DNA from 3 places in the Paenibacillus sp. NPDC056579 genome. Region 3 is predicted to be linked to each of the others. Evidence: a T-box and tRNA genes for the amino acid it is inferred to sense, from the RefSeq annotation. Region 3 holds a T-box; the other regions hold tRNA genes.

Region 1 (5,007 bases), on a different contig from region 3:
AAAGGTAGGACAAGAGCTTGGGTTCAGCAAAGAAGATCGGATGGAGAATATTCGTCGCGCGGTCTATATTAGCAAGCTATTGAACCGCAATGGGATTACGACGGTCATCTCAATGATCGCACCCTACTTGGAAATGCGGGATTATGCGCGGGCTGAGCTGGAGTCCTACGTCGAAGTGTATGTGCATTGTCCATTGGACGAATGTGTACGCAGAGATGTGAAAGGCTTATACGCCAAAGCGAGAAAAGGTGAAATCACAGCATTTACCGGGATTTACGATATCTATGAACCTCCGGTAAGTCCGGAAATCACGATCCATACGCACACGAGCAGTGTGGACGCGAATGTGCGCCAGATTGTGGACTATGTAGTAAATGAACATCGCCATCTGTAAAGGCGATGTTTTTTCTCCATGGACCGGGAATGATATAAAGTGCTTGTCTAATCAACCAAGCTAGGATGGAGGCAATATGAATTTTAAAATGGAGCAGCCCAAAATTACCGTTGAGTTACTCGAATCAAGGTCTATTGACTCATTAGAATCCAGAGAAGAGCTTAGTAATGGGATTATTGAAAATATTACAATCGAACATCAGGAAGCAAATAGGGTTTCCTTGGAGAAAATGATCTTTAGAAATGTGACCATTACGGAGTCATCGTTGGAACAAGTCGAAATGACAGATGTTGTTTTCGAGAAATGTGATTTTTCTAATGTACAGTTTCCTTCTTCCTTCATTCACCGCACTGAATTTAGAAATTGTAAGCTTATTGGCACCAACTTTTCTCAAAGCAGGCTACAAAATGTCCGGTTTCTGAATTGTATGGGTGATTTTTCGAATTTTCGCATAGCCAACTTTAAGCAGGTGAGCTTTGAGGATTGTTCATTAATCAGCACAGACTTTTTTACTGCTAACTTTCAAAAAATAGCATTTGCCCGTTGCAATATGGATCAAGCTTATATGATTGGAACCAAGCTTAAGGGAGTCGATCTAAGCGATTGTAACTTCGAGGTATTAATTGTGGAGGCTAAGGATCTGGAGGGTTGTATTATTGCCGGTCATCAGGCTTCAACCTTCGTAGGGCTTTTGGGGGTAATAATTCGATAGGCTCTCAAGAATTTTATTGACACAGAAGATGCGGTTGTTTTAAGATGAGAAAAATTAAAGTACACGGAAAGGAGCGTGAGCGGGATGAAAAAGGCACTTTACCTATTAGGATATGAGAGCATTCAAAAGTGGAGCCTAACCGAGGGCAACCATTCAGTTTTCAATGCGCTAAAACCTTTTTCTTCGCCACGCGGCCTATTATCGATATCCGATCACCTCTGACAAAAATGGGGATCTGCAAGCAAATCACGTTTATTGCAAACGTATTTGGTTGGATACGGGAAGACCGCTCTGGAGAAGCGGTCTTTTTTGTTTTATCTACAAATGGAGGAAAAAAGAAAATATGTTAAAAAAGGGTTGACATTAAAAATTCCCCATGATAATATCATAATCAGTAAAGCGGTAAAACACTAAAGCGGTAATGCGAGAAAGTCTTTTGGTACTAAACCTACAAGGAAAGGAAGGGATAGGCAATGAGAAGCCAGTTATTCAACAATCCGTCTAAGCAGGACTATGAACAGCCAAATAAGTATCACGAGAACACAATTGATCATAAGCAAGTTTGGTGCGAGAGCAGCATTAAGGGGCAATTTAGCGATGTTCTTGAGGCCTATTTCCAACCAATCATCAGTAGCTTTTACGTACCATGTTTGAGCCTTTCCATCCTTAGAAGAGGAGGAATGGCGCTAACGTGACCATGAATCACGGACCGTTCCGAGTCTGAATCCGTGCATACATTGATATTGTGCGTAAAAGGCTACTTGCGACCTGGCAAGTGGTCCATTGGTGCTTGTCCTTTATGCTTGGGGCAGCGGCTTGAATGGAACCACGACGGGCTAAGCAGCCTTTTTTATACCCATGGATAGAACGTATGTTCTGTAGGAGGGGTAAGGCGTCCTGTTGGATGGAGAAGCTGGCTGACAGAGCAATCGTAAACTCATTATTCACAGGTTCTAATTCTGTTCAGCCCTTCCAATCATATTATGGCGCATTAGGCAAGTGGTCTAAGCCACAGGACTTTCAATCCTGCATTCGCTCGGTTCGAATCCGGCATGCGTCACCAAATGCGGAATTAGTTTAATGGTAGAACGGATGCATTCCAAGCATTCAGTATGGGTTCAATTCCTGTATTCCGCACACTAAAAGTACATATAAAAAGCGGTTCGCAGAGTGTGAGTCAGCCATGAGTTTGGGTTCTGATGGGTGGTTGAACGAAACACAAGCTGTAAAAAATCGGTGGGAGCTTAACCCGCTCCTAGCAAGGATTTACCGCGTCCACATGCTGGCGTAGCTCAATCGGTAGAGCAACTGACTTTTAATCAGTAGGTTGAAGGTTCGATCCCTTTCGCCGGCACCAAATATCTTCTACCACCATCAATATATGACGTAGTGGTGAAGCGGCATAACACACCTGTCTTTCGAACAGGGATACGCGGGTTCGAATCCCGTCTACGTCTTCACGGTTCCATAGTTCAGTTGGTTAGAACGCTGCGTTGTCAGCGCAGAGGTCAGGGGTTCAAATCCCCTTGGGACCGCCAATATGCTGTCGTAGCTCAGGAGGTTAGAGCGCTCGGCTGATAACCGGGAGGTCGGTGGTTCAAGTCCATTCGACAGCAGATTTTAAAGCTGATCAGTAAAAAGCGCGCTGGTTCCTATCCAGCCGGACTCATATCTTGTGCATGTGGGGAATAGATTTTTAAAAGCTGCATACCACACCATAGCCTGTGGCTTCAAGCTCCACCATGTTAGACACAATGCGTTGAATCAATTCCATCAAGGCCCGCCAAACAAACCAAAACGAAAGGAAGAAGCCAACCTTGCATTACAGGTGAATCCCATGAAAACAAAAAGACGACAATTCCCATTGATTCATGAAACGACATTCCGCAATACAACTGAACAGAACCTTGAGTTTGGAGACGTAATGGATCGGATTACGCGATTCATCGAAGGCGATTCAAGGGCAGTATATGATCTCGTGGTTACGACAGACGCTCAGACACATCCCGGCCATACGAAATTCGTAAGCTACATTGTGGTGTATCGAGTAGGACGAGGCGCTTGGTTATGCAGCCGGCAAGTGATAATTCCGAGAGAAATCTACTCTGTTCAAGAAAAATTGTCATTGGAAACGACCTTCAGCCAAGAAATTGCCGCTCAATTCGGTTATGCCGAACGTGAACGTCTCGAGAACATTATCTTACCGTATATCGATCAAGGGGCAGATATCCGCTTCATGGTAGATATTGACGGAGGAACCGGCGCTAAGAATAAGACGGCAGCTTATCTTTCGGAGATGGTTAGTCGAATTGAAGCAATGGGTTTAATCGCTAGGGTTAAACCAGAATCGGTAATGGTAAGTGTTGCTGACCGCGAAACGAAAAAGCCTTTTCGGTTACGAGCTGCTTCTTCTTAACAGGATATCTCCATTAAATTGACGAAGAAAGCCCGGGAAATCCCCAGGCTTTCTTCTATTTTTGCTCATGAGTCTTTGGTGAATCGATATTCCGTTGGAACTTATTTGCAATTTCTGCGTCTATAATAAAAACTGAAGATCAATGAATCATGTCTTAGAAAGGATTCTCTCATGGATACCCTCACTGGTTTCTTAATTTTAGGTGCTTTGTTTGGTATTTTTGTTGCTATTCAAAAACTTAATTCAAATGTTATTACACAAATTGATCAAAATGAGAAGATTACTGAGTTACTTAGTGAATTGAAGGAAAAGTAAACGGGATGTCGAAGCAAGATCCAGAACTTATTACAGCTGCGAAAAGCTGGATGAAGGTATTCATATGGAGGCACTGAATTTGGATAATCGGGATAAGCAATGGATTAAGCAGAAACTGGATATTGCGAGAGCGGAGCTAGGGGAGCTAGCTTTTCAGGAAGTTGAGTACATTACCAAAGGCTGCGAGAAAGACGTTCTGATTCTGGATAAAAAGACAGTTATTGCTTTCTTTCGTGATGGATTGCAGCTAGATCAATATCATATCCGACAGGAGCTAATTCGCAGATTAGCAGGGCAGACGGAGGCTATTTTGCCAGAATGCCTGTATCTTTCTCCGACCCAACATTTCGTGGTAGAAAAATACGTGCCGGGATATCGAATTACTCCTCAATATGTGGAACAACATTCGCAATATGCACAACAAATTGGGCGATCCGTTGGAAGTTTTTTGAAACAGCTTCATATGAAATCAGAGCGCAGACAGGCCTTGCCAAGCCGTTTTGAACAAGATGTTCGGAATGATATGAATGACGGGGTTAGGCTGCTGCAGGCCAAACTGTCACCATCAGAGATGGAACAAGTGAAGCATTTCCTGTGTGAATATTATGAAATTTCAGCTTCGGTTCCAACTTGCATTGTGCATGGAGATTTCCACTATGATAATATTCTATGGGACGAGAGAGCCGGTAGGCTCGGGATTATAGATTTTAGTGAAGCAGGAATGGAAGATCCGGCATTGGATTTTATGTATATGTTTTATTATCCTAGAGAATTCAGACACGCGGTATTTACGGAGTACGGTTCAGAAGATGCAACGCTCTATGAGAGAAGCCAAATGTATGACAGGATCTACGGATTATATGATATGATCGAAAACCTCCAGGGGAATCCGCGAAAACCACACTTTGAAAAAGGGTACACCAGATTTTTTTACAGATCGCAAGATTATAAACTGTTCAAACTTGTTTAGACTAACATAGTTGGAGAAAATATTGCGGGTGGAAATAAACAAACGAATACCGTGGTCTTGATTTCTTGTGAGTAAGGGGATAATTCAAGGGGGAAATGGCGGTAGCTTGGAAAAATCAGGTTCTACAACTCGGGCACAGTCTATTACAGTTATTGAACGTATTATGTCCATACAATCCGGTAGATCGCTAGAAATAGACC
Region 2 (5,007 bases), on a different contig from region 3:
CCAAGTCGTTTCTGGACATGCTGGTCGACCCTGTACCGGCACCTTTTCGAGATATCGCACGCCACTCCATCGCGGCCAAGATCGGTCAAGTCGCATTGGAGAGTAAAGCCGACCAGATTACGCAGGACCACTGCATTCGGGGGTATATTCTTGCAACGCCGAAGCGAGACTACAAGAGCCTCGTCTCCTACCTGGATAAACAGAATATCGACTACAGCGCCTACAAGCATTTGCTGCAGTAGCGACTAAGGGCTTCCTGCCATCCGCGGCGGGAAGCCCTTCATTTATTTTTTCTTGCCCGGCTTTGTGCTCTCAGGCTGCTCCTTGCTCAGCTTTACGGTCAGAGTAGCCGTTGTGCCCCCCACCCTCATCGGATTCGGACTGCGCTGCGCCGTTCGGAACCCGACCAGCTTGACTCCGTCTACGGAGATGACCTTCGGAAGCTCCTCCTGCTTCAAATAAGCAATTTTTCCATCCAAAATGATGTACAAATCCACCTTATCCTGCGATTTCAAATCCACAGTCAAATACCGGTTATCCTTGGGCGTCAGAGCCGATTCGATCTCGCCCTTCTGCAAGTCCTTGACCAGGACCCCTTTATCGTCAAAGTAGTCTGTCACGTTGATGACCGAATCGCTCGACCACCCGCTGCCGCCTTCCTCGGAACGATCGTCGTAATCAGGGAAATATGTCGTCGTATCCGGATTGTAGATGCCGGAGGAACCATTGCCTGCACTGCCGCCGCTAGCACCCGTTCCGCCACCGGCTCCTGTAGAACCACCCGTTCCTTGCTGCTCCAGCTCGATGGTTGAGTAATCGCCTAGCCAGTAATTTTTCTTCAAATAATTATAAATCCGGTTCAAAATCGTAACGGCTTCCGCCCGCGTCACCTTGTCCAAAGGACGGAAATAGCCCAATTCATTGGCGGTCATAATGCCGGATGCCTGCAAGCTGGCCAAGCTGCTCGCCTGAGCGTTGGAGAAAGCGTCGGAGCCGAAGCCGCAGTCGCTCTTGTCGTTGCCTGTAAACAGGATAGGCAGCACATCATTAGACTCCATCAGGATGCTTCCCGCTGCGTCGTAACGTCCGTCCGCTTTGCTTGCCTGCTCATATACGTTCTTGTCTACATAAATATAAGATGGAATGTCCTTGAACTCCGATACTACCGTACACACGTCATTCGGGCTCAACCGTCTGTCGATCAGCCGCGTATCGAAAAACGAATACAGCATATTGGCGAGCTGCAGCCTCGTTAATTGCGTATCGGGATGAAACGTCAGCTGTCCCCTATTATTCAAGCCGTACACGCCCCAGTTAAACGACTGGTTATAGATTTCCGAAACCTGGCGATAGGACCAATGCTGCGGGGATACATCGGCGAAGCTGTCGATTTTTTGCGCGCCTGTTGCATATAAATTCGGCCGGTACTTGTCGAACAATCGATAAATCATGGTCGTCCACTCGGCTTTGCTGATCGTTTGATTCGGCCTGAAGGTCCCGTCCGGGTACCCTGTGAGCACCTGCTTTTGCGCCATCAAATAGATGGAGCCGATAGCCCAGCCGTTTTTCTGCGCGTCCACGTCGCTGAATGTGACAGCATCCGCGGCTTTGGCTGGAAGCGCCGGCAATCCAAGTGCTGCAATGAGCAGCCAGATGAACCATGTGAACCCTAATCTTCGTAACCTTTTCATTGCATACCCTCCAATCCTTCCTATATATATCGGCTTCCCAAGCGTTAATTGTTAATCTTTGGGCAGAAAAAAAGACGGCTGAAGCCAGCCGCCTTATACCTTCACATCCAGACTTTTACCCAAATTCGGATGCGGAGCCTGGACCATGCCCTGAATCAATGACACCGCCGCCGCCGTCTGCACATCCTGCTGCTTTTTCAGTACGGCAATGCCTACAGCCTGCTTCAGCGCATTCCCGCTGTTGATCGCATTCAATAAGCTGTTGACCTCCATGTATGTATCACCTCGATCTACCAGTTATTGGTTGCAGCTTTTACATCTAGATATATCGGCTTTCCGTGTGGATTTTGTTAGCGAGAAGACCACAGCCGACGCGTTACTTCTATTATGGTAAATAAAAAAATCCCTTGCTGCCAAGGGATTCTCGCTGATAATTGGAATGCGGTTGAGAGGACTCGAACCTCCACGGGCGTAAGCCCACCACCCCCTCAAGATGGCGTGTCTGCCATTCCACCACAACCGCAAATAAAAAATTACTGAGGGAAAAAACATGAGCCATGTAGGACTCGAACCTACGACACCCTGATTAAAAGTCAGGTGCTCTACCAACTGAGCTAATGGCTCATAATCAAGGAATCATTTTCGAAAACCCTTCGGTATTACTCGAAATAATGATGGTGACCCGTAGGGGATTCGAACCCCTGTTACCTCCGTGAAAGGGAGGTGTCTTAACCCCTTGACCAACGGGCCTTGCTGTGTAATTCCTTGCTGCCTTTTTGGCGACAAGAGTTATTATATCCGAATGAATTCGGATTGACAAGCTTTTTTTTCGAATAAATGTCGACTAATAAAAAGATCATAATGTGCTCCAATATAGAAGTCAAATTATGATATGCTTTCCCTAGAGAGAGTTGTGACGAAGGTGCTTCATGTCATTGACGATTTGTGACATCCAATGTTATCCTTTTTGGATGATTTATTGAATTTCAGGGTGGTTTGGACGGGACGCGCTTGGCGCTGAATCTTATTCATAACCTCCGGAAACAGGTGACACGGATGCAAACCTTTTTCTATTTATTTCTTGGATTTCTGGATGTTATCGCTATTTTCGCGCTGATTTTCAGAACATTCCGGTGGCCCTTCTGGGAGTTTCGGCTGAAGCTTACCGTGATTGGCGTCTTCATCTCGTTCGTATCATATATGAACCGGATGGTGCTGGATATTCCCCAATTCGATATTGCGATCCAATTCATTCTCTTTATTGTCTTTTTCCGGTATGTCATCAGGGTGAACGTATATCATGCGATTGACGTTACAGCTATCGGTTATCTTACCTTTATGAGCATCCAGCTGATCCTCTATTATGTGATGAAATACTTCCAATTGATTACGCTGGAGGACGCAACGAACCCGGTGGCCGCTATGGCTTTCTTTATCCAGGTTTTATCGGAGGCCTGCTCGTTTTTGGTAGCCTATCTGTTTTACCGGTTTCAACTGGGGTTCTCGTTCATGATGAGACCGCCGCACAATTTGTATTTAAACCGCACCATTGACCTCGCCAAAAGGACCAAAATGGTATTCAACACAATCGGCATTCTTACCATCAGTATTTCCGTATACTGGCTGGCGAACCACGAGCGATATTTCCTCATTTTGCCTGCGCTAACCTTTCTTTCCTTAGCCATGCTCATTTACTTATCTTATAAAAGAGATCTGCAGGATTGACGGAATTTGTAAAAAAGGCCAACCTGTTAAAAAGACGGGCTGGCTTTTTAGTTTTAGCGTGGAAGAGCAGTCTGGTAGCTTGCTTTTGCAAGACTTGATTCGTAATTCAAGGTCGTTTGCATCATATAGCAGGATGCGTTCCGCGCGTCACTTTTGCTGCTGCAATCTTATTTTCATCGTACCGTGGGAAAACAAAAAAACCGCCATACGGCGGTTTTCGGTTTGTACGGAGAGAGAGGGATTCGAACCCTCGCACCACTTACGCAGTCTAACCCCTTAGCAGAGGGTCCCCTTATAGCCACTTGGGTATCTCTCCAAAGCAATGGCTCCCCGAACAGGACTCGAACCTGTGACAACTCGATTAACAGTCGAGTGCTCTACCAACTGAGCTATCAGGGAAAGACATATTTTAATTTATCATGAATTTTGTTTAGAGTCAAGCTCATGCAGTTTCAGTTTTCCCCTGCATTTTCCACATGCGTATTTTTTTGGATCGAGCTTTCGTTTCCGTAAATACTCGGTCTTGCAGCTGGAACAAATCAGCTTGTAGCGGTACGGCTCCTTTCTTTTCGCCGTAGGGAGCGACCGGCAAAATCTTGTCCCACCTACCTGCTTCAGCAGCGTTTTAAATTCCGCATCCCGATGCAAATACCCCCGGTTCAGCAAATGCAGATGATAATGGCACAGCTCATGCTTGATGATTTTCTCTACATCCTCGGGCCCGAACTGCTCCAACTGCGCCCAGCTGATCTCGATATCGTGCGACTTGGTGAAATACCGGCCGCCCGTCGAAGTCAGCCTGCGGTTAAATCGGGCTTTATGCAAGAACGGACGTCCAAACGATGTCAAAGAGATGTGCTCAACCCACTGCTGCAGCTGTCGGTCATCCATTCCTTCTACGCCCTCGCTTTCTTCGTATTCTCACTTGAATTGTAACCGCATCATAGGCTACACTGTCAAGTAGATAGTGACAAACGAAATCGGATTTTTTGTACAACCGCAATGCAAGAGAGGAGCTTATTTGAACATGTCCAAAATGAAATATGTCGTCATGCAGCTGGATCAGCAAATTGAATTCGTACAGCTTCCGGCTACTCACACGTACCAGTTGACCGCTTTGAATTTGCGTTTGCATAAAGAGCTGGAGAAATTAACGGCTCCCAATGTTCCATCGCTGCCCAAAGCAATCGCGGAGTGCGAGAACCTGGATATCGTCAACCCTTCCTACAAGCTTCATCATGGGCTGGACTATATCAATCAGCTGGAGCAAGCTTTCTCTTCCATTAACGAGAAGGCCTATCCTCTCATTTCCCTCCTAACGGAAATCCGCGCGCTTCAGGCACAGCTTGAGCAATGGTACGAGGAAGAAGAGGAATTGGCAAACTAAAGCGGGCCGAAGCGTTTTAGAGCCGCCTAGGACCTGCACCCATTAGCCCATCCCGCCATATGCTATATCATAAGTAAACCTCATTAGGAAGCTTTAGAGGTATGGTATGGCTGCCGCAGACAAAGAAACGGTTTGGACGTTTTGCCGGAGCCAGACCTTCCTTGAAACGGCAGCACGATGCATAACGGCAGAAGGGAAGGGGCT
Region 3 (5,007 bases):
CTGTTCTCCCTGTATCGTTCATTTTATAGACTCTTTATTATTATACAGAAGAGCGAGTTTATCAACCCCTGAATGCAAATTTTAACCGCGAACTTTTTGTGTCTGCAATCCGATCCACAACGACTTGTTGCGGTACTCCTCCTCTTGCCCCAATTCTCTCCCGAACCAGGACGGCGCTTCGAAGGATTGCGCAGCCGCTTCATCGTCAAATTCCACTTCTACAACCGTCAGCTCGATCTGTTTGTACTCGTCGATTTCGTAGATGAAGCCGTCCTGCTCTACCTTCGTGCGGATCTTTTCCAGAGGAACGAGCCCGGTATTGCCCAACAGCTGGCGGTAAATGCGTTCGGATATGGCGTACTCGATCTCCTCTCTTATCATTCCATGACCCGCCTTGAACGTATGCGTGAAGGAGGAATTTCCCTCGTTATCGACTAGCTCGCGCACACGGATCTCCTGATCCTCGGAAAAAGCCAAATAGGTCTGATAAATCCGTTTTTGCGATAGAAGCTTGATCTCATTGCTCTCTATCAGCGTCTCCGGATACCCGGGCAGCAAAAATTTTCTCTCGATCTCTTTTCCCATCGTCTCATTAACTCCTCTCGCGTCCTTTCGCGACCCTTCAGGCCGGACAACCTCTATCCGGTATTATAATAACACAACTAGTGTGCTCATCGTCCAACAAACCGGTTCAAGCGCAATCTGACTCTGTCCTCACCCATGACCTGCATGACGTCGTACAAATCCGGTGTAAAGGCGCTATGTGTCAAAGCCGCTCTCAATACCATGGCCACATCCCCTACATGCCCTTGGTAGCTGTCGGGGCTTTTCTTGAAACTCTTCATGTCTTTGGCGAAGCCTACCTGTTCTGCCGTATGCTTCATCTTCTCGAACCAGCTGTCCCTGTCGTCTTTGTAATCCCAGGTTTCCATATAAAGCTCCACGATCCGTTTGGCACGAGGCAATCCGGCATTAGGCGGCAGGATCGTCTCCGCGCGGGCTCCGCCGCTCTCGAACAAGCCGTCGAAGAAATAGCCGGACACCGGTCGCACGTCCGACCACCGGGACAAATCTTTTCTCGGCTTGGCGCCGCCCCGTCCGATATTGAATACTCGCTTCGCATAATCAGGGTCATCCGATAAGTGCCGGTACAGCTTATCGTCGTACTCCTTCGCCCAATCGAGACATTGCGCGTAGACGCCGTCCGCCGTCATGCGGCTAATCACGTCCTTGCTGATGTCCGTGAGCTTATGCATATCGAACAACGGCCCGCCGGCGCTCATTCGGCTCGTTTCGAGGAGGAAATGCTGGTAAGGCTCGTCGGGATGAGCGCTTCTCCACTCTTCATAATTCGAATTCGCCAGCGTCATGAAATATTCGGAAATCGTGTCACCGGGGAAGCCTTGCTGCTGATAATACAAAACGGCTGCATCCGGATCCTTTCTTTTGCTGAACTTGCGCTTCGAGGCTCCGTCCATTTTCATGATCGGCGCAAGATGCCCGTATGCCGGCGCAGGCAGCCCGAGCACTTCGAACAGCTGCACATGAACCGGCAGCGAGGACAACCATTCGTCCCCCCTTATGACGTGCGTCGTTCCCATCAAATAATCATCTACCGCATGGGCAAAATGATACGTGGGTATGCCGTCCGATTTCATGAGGACGATATCCTGGACGTTCTCCGGCATCGATAGCTCTCCTTTGATCAGATCCGTAATCCGGATTTTCCGATCCGCGGAGCCGGGCGACTTCAAACGAATGACATACGGCTTTCCAGCGTCCAGCTGCTCTTGAACCTTCTCGGGAGCAGCGTGGCGGTACACCGCCCAGTCTCCGTAATAGCCGGTAGGCTCATTTCGCCTCCCTTGAGCCTCCCGGATCGCGTTAAGCTCCTCTGCGTCGCAAAAGCAGGGGTATGCTAGCCCCTCTGCCACCAGCCGCTTAAGAAATACATGATAGATAGAAGCTCTTGCGCTCTGTTTGTACGGACCATACCGTCCGCTCTCCCCATCCGAGTGGGTTATCCCTTCGTCCCGCCGGATGCCGAAATAGTCCAGAGCGGAAATAATGCCGTCGATACTCCCTTTCACCTCGCGCTTGCGGTCCGTATCTTCGATTCGGAGGAAAAAGACGCCGCCGCTTTGGTGGGCAAGCCGCTCGGAAATAAAGGTTGCATACAGTCCTCCAATGGTGAGAAAGCCGGTAGGACTCGGAGCGAACCGGGTTACTTTCGCCGCCGCTGCAAGCTCTCTTCTTGGGTATTGCGCAATGACGTCCTGCGGCAGCAGCGTCACATTAGGGAATAACCGGTCCGCCAGCTGTTGATCATACGTCATAACTTCCACTTCCTTTCATCATTTTTTCGGCCACGGAACCATTCCCGCGCTGCGATGCAATACAAAAAAGCCTTCCGTCCTATCCAAGGACGAAAGGCCAGTGCTTCCGCGGTACCACCTGCTTTGGTTTTGCAACCCACTCACAGCGCCTATTGCATTACAAAAAAGCGCTCTTCTATAACGGGAAGACCCGCCGGACTTACTCCCTCTTTCAGTCCGATGCTCCGAGGCTTCTGTTCGCCAGGATCGAATACCCAATTTCCACCGTCATGGGCTCTCTGTCATTCGGCCGCCTGCCTACTGTTCCTCTTCATCGCCGTTTGTACGATATAAAAATTATCAACACGATATCATATCGGGTCGTTCAAGTCAATACGCATCCGCTGCTGCCTGACCATAAGATGACAAAGCGGCTCTTTGTGGTATTCTATACATAGCCGCTGATTACGATGCTAGAGGGAGAGACTGCGCCATGAAAATTTATATTGTCATATCGCTGCAAGAGGAACAAATGGATAACGTATACGTCACCACCGACGAGGAGAAAGCATTATCGCTCAAGACGGACGATTTCGAGGATTGCGATGCTTTATTTGTGGAAGTATGGGAGGACGGTTCGAAAATCGACGACTACAGGCTGCAATAGCCGGGTCGTTTTTTTTATTGCGCGGATTAGACGACTCCGAAGTGGGCATAGTAAGGTCGCCAGTTTATTTCCGACAAAGCTCATATGATTAATATTAATTAATGCGATCAGGAAGCAGGGTGCCTTATGGAAAACGATAAAAAGTGGGATCTGATCTCCATCGCCTCCATCCCGCTAATCATGACTCTCGGTAACTCGATGCTCATTCCCGTCCTTCCCGCCATTCGCAGCAAGCTTGGGGTATCGTCCCTTCAAGTCAGCCTGCTGATCACCGTCTACTCCGCCGTGGCGATCGTGCTTATCCCGCTCGCAGGCTACTTGTCCGACCGATGGAGCCGCAAGACGGTCATCATTCCAAGCCTTCTTATTACAGGGATCGGGGGCTTAATCTCCGGGCTTGCCGCGTGGAAAATGACGGATTCGTACACGGTCATCCTGCTCGGCCGCGCCCTTCAAGGCATCGGGGCCGCCGGCGCGTTCCCCATTGTACTGCCGCTGGTCGGGGATTTGTTCAAGCAGGAAAGCGATGTGAGCAGCGGTCTCGGTGTTGTGGAAACGGCCAATACGTTCGGTAAAGTGCTCAGTCCCATCCTCGGCTCGGCGCTGGCTTTCATCGTCTGGTATTTGCCGTTTTTGGCTATCCCGGTTTTTTGCGCGGTCTCGATGCTGCTCGTCCTGTTCCTGGTGAAAACACCGCCGAAGGAGGGGGACGCGCCGCCTGCATCCTTCAGCAGCTTTCTAGCTGGCGTCCGCAGCATATTCAAACAGAAGGGCCGCTGGCTATACGCCATTTTCGCCGTCGGAGGTCTGTGCATGCTTGTTATCTTCGGAACCTTGTTTTACTTATCCGATGCGCTGGAGGAACAATTTCATATCGACGGAATCCTAAAAGGCTGCGTGCTCGCCATTCCGCTCGCCGTATTGTGCGTCAGCTCATTTGCCACGGGCAAAGCAATAGGCAAAAACAAGAAGCGGATGAAATGGATTACGTTCGCCGGCATTACGCTGCTGGCCTCCAGTATTCTGCTCTGCGGCATGGTTCATTCGTTGTATTTGGTGATTGCGCTGATGGCCTTCGCCGGGATGGGCATCGGGGCCGCCTTGCCCTGTCTCGATGCGATGATTACGGAGGGGATTGAGAAGCAGCAGCGGGGCACGATCACATCCATTTACAGCTCCATGCGGTTTATCGGCGTTGCCGCTGGTCCTCCGCTTGCTTCGGTTTTGATGAAAATGTCTGTATCCGTCATGTTCTATGTCATATCGGCTCTTTGCATGGCCGCCGCCATCGCAGCTTTGTTCGCCATCCGGCCGAAGAACGCCGAAGCCGCCGGCCTGACAGGCCTGCGAGGAAATATGGAGCCGCGGACCTAAGCTACTGCGCATCGTGAAAAATGATGCCAAGACTGTACCGCCGCCCTGAGGCAATCGTGCTGACGCCATGTCGCAGCGTCGTCCGGTAATAGCCGCGGGAACCTTGCACCGGGCGATTCCGCGTAGGGAAGATCAATGCTTCGCCCTGCGCCAGCGTGATGACATGGCCCCGCGACTGCATCCGCGGCCGCTGCTCGACGAGCAGCAGCTCGCCTCCCGTGAAATCGGTCATACTCCGGTTTAACACGAAGACGACCTGAAACGGGAAATACGACTCCCCGTACAAATCCTGGTGCAAGCAGTTAAATCCGCCGGCCTCGTACTTCAGCAGGAGCGGCGTCGGCTTGCTCTGCCCCTTGGCATGACATTGCTGCAAAAAGTCGGCGAGCCGCTCCGGATACGCCGGCTCCTCCCCGGACATGCCGAGCCAACGATTCGCCGCCTCGGCAAGCCGGGGATATAAGCCGTCGCGCAGCTGATCGACCGGCGCTGGCAGCGGGGCGGCAAAGTACTGGTACTCGCCTTTGCCGAAGCTGTGCCGTTCCATGACGATCCGGCTGCGGAACAAGGCCGGATCGTCGTACATTTGCATCAGCCGGCCGCACTCCTCCGGCGACAACAAGGCGGGAATCGTTGCGAAGCCCGATTCGT

The links. The T-box of region 3 lies ahead of ACFQ88_RS38300 (glutamate--tRNA ligase). A T-box ahead of a tRNA ligase gene usually reads a tRNA of that ligase, here a tRNA-Glu.
Region 1: it encodes a tRNA-Glu, which carries the amino acid that the T-box ahead of ACFQ88_RS38300 (glutamate--tRNA ligase) is inferred to sense. The anticodon was not compared.
Region 2: it encodes a tRNA-Glu, which carries the amino acid that the T-box ahead of ACFQ88_RS38300 (glutamate--tRNA ligase) is inferred to sense. The anticodon was not compared.

The regions. Positions count from the first base shown of each region.
Region 1 covers NZ_JBHTVD010000004.1:565,753-570,759, forward strand. Annotated here, with positions in the region: gene cysC (adenylyl-sulfate kinase) at 1-394, shown strand, start outside; gene ACFQ88_RS19330 (pentapeptide repeat-containing protein) at 471-1,106, shown strand; tRNA gene ACFQ88_RS19335 (tRNA-Glu) at 2,092-2,169, shown strand; tRNA gene ACFQ88_RS19340 (tRNA-Gly) at 2,173-2,243, shown strand; tRNA gene ACFQ88_RS19345 (tRNA-Lys) at 2,388-2,463, shown strand; tRNA gene ACFQ88_RS19350 (tRNA-Glu) at 2,490-2,563, shown strand; tRNA gene ACFQ88_RS19355 (tRNA-Asp) at 2,568-2,644, shown strand; tRNA gene ACFQ88_RS19360 (tRNA-Ile) at 2,649-2,722, shown strand; gene ACFQ88_RS19365 (ribonuclease H-like YkuK family protein) at 2,944-3,522, shown strand; gene ACFQ88_RS19370 (phosphotransferase family protein) at 3,917-4,807, shown strand.
Region 2 covers NZ_JBHTVD010000014.1:180,853-185,859, forward strand. Annotated here, with positions in the region: gene ACFQ88_RS34880 (DUF2621 domain-containing protein) at 1-242, shown strand, start outside; gene ACFQ88_RS34885 (S-layer homology domain-containing protein) at 285-1,691, opposite strand; gene ACFQ88_RS34890 (YjfB family protein) at 1,785-1,964, opposite strand; tRNA gene ACFQ88_RS34895 (tRNA-Leu) at 2,132-2,214, opposite strand; tRNA gene ACFQ88_RS34900 (tRNA-Lys) at 2,243-2,315, opposite strand; tRNA gene ACFQ88_RS34905 (tRNA-Glu) at 2,367-2,441, opposite strand; gene ACFQ88_RS34910 (hypothetical protein) at 2,748-3,416, shown strand; tRNA gene ACFQ88_RS34915 (tRNA-Ser) at 3,644-3,732, opposite strand; tRNA gene ACFQ88_RS34920 (tRNA-Asn) at 3,740-3,815, opposite strand; gene ACFQ88_RS34925 (SprT family protein) at 3,834-4,307, opposite strand; gene ACFQ88_RS34930 (hydrolase/acyltransferase) at 4,444-4,803, shown strand.
Region 3 covers NZ_JBHTVD010000021.1:8,914-13,920, forward strand. Annotated here, with positions in the region: gene ACFQ88_RS38295 (CYTH domain-containing protein) at 82-585, opposite strand; gene ACFQ88_RS38300 (glutamate--tRNA ligase) at 672-2,336, opposite strand; T-box leader at 2,419-2,659, opposite strand; gene ACFQ88_RS38305 (hypothetical protein) at 2,809-2,982, shown strand; gene bcbE (bacillibactin exporter BcbE) at 3,109-4,356, shown strand; gene ACFQ88_RS38315 (2OG-Fe(II) oxygenase) at 4,358-5,007, opposite strand, start outside.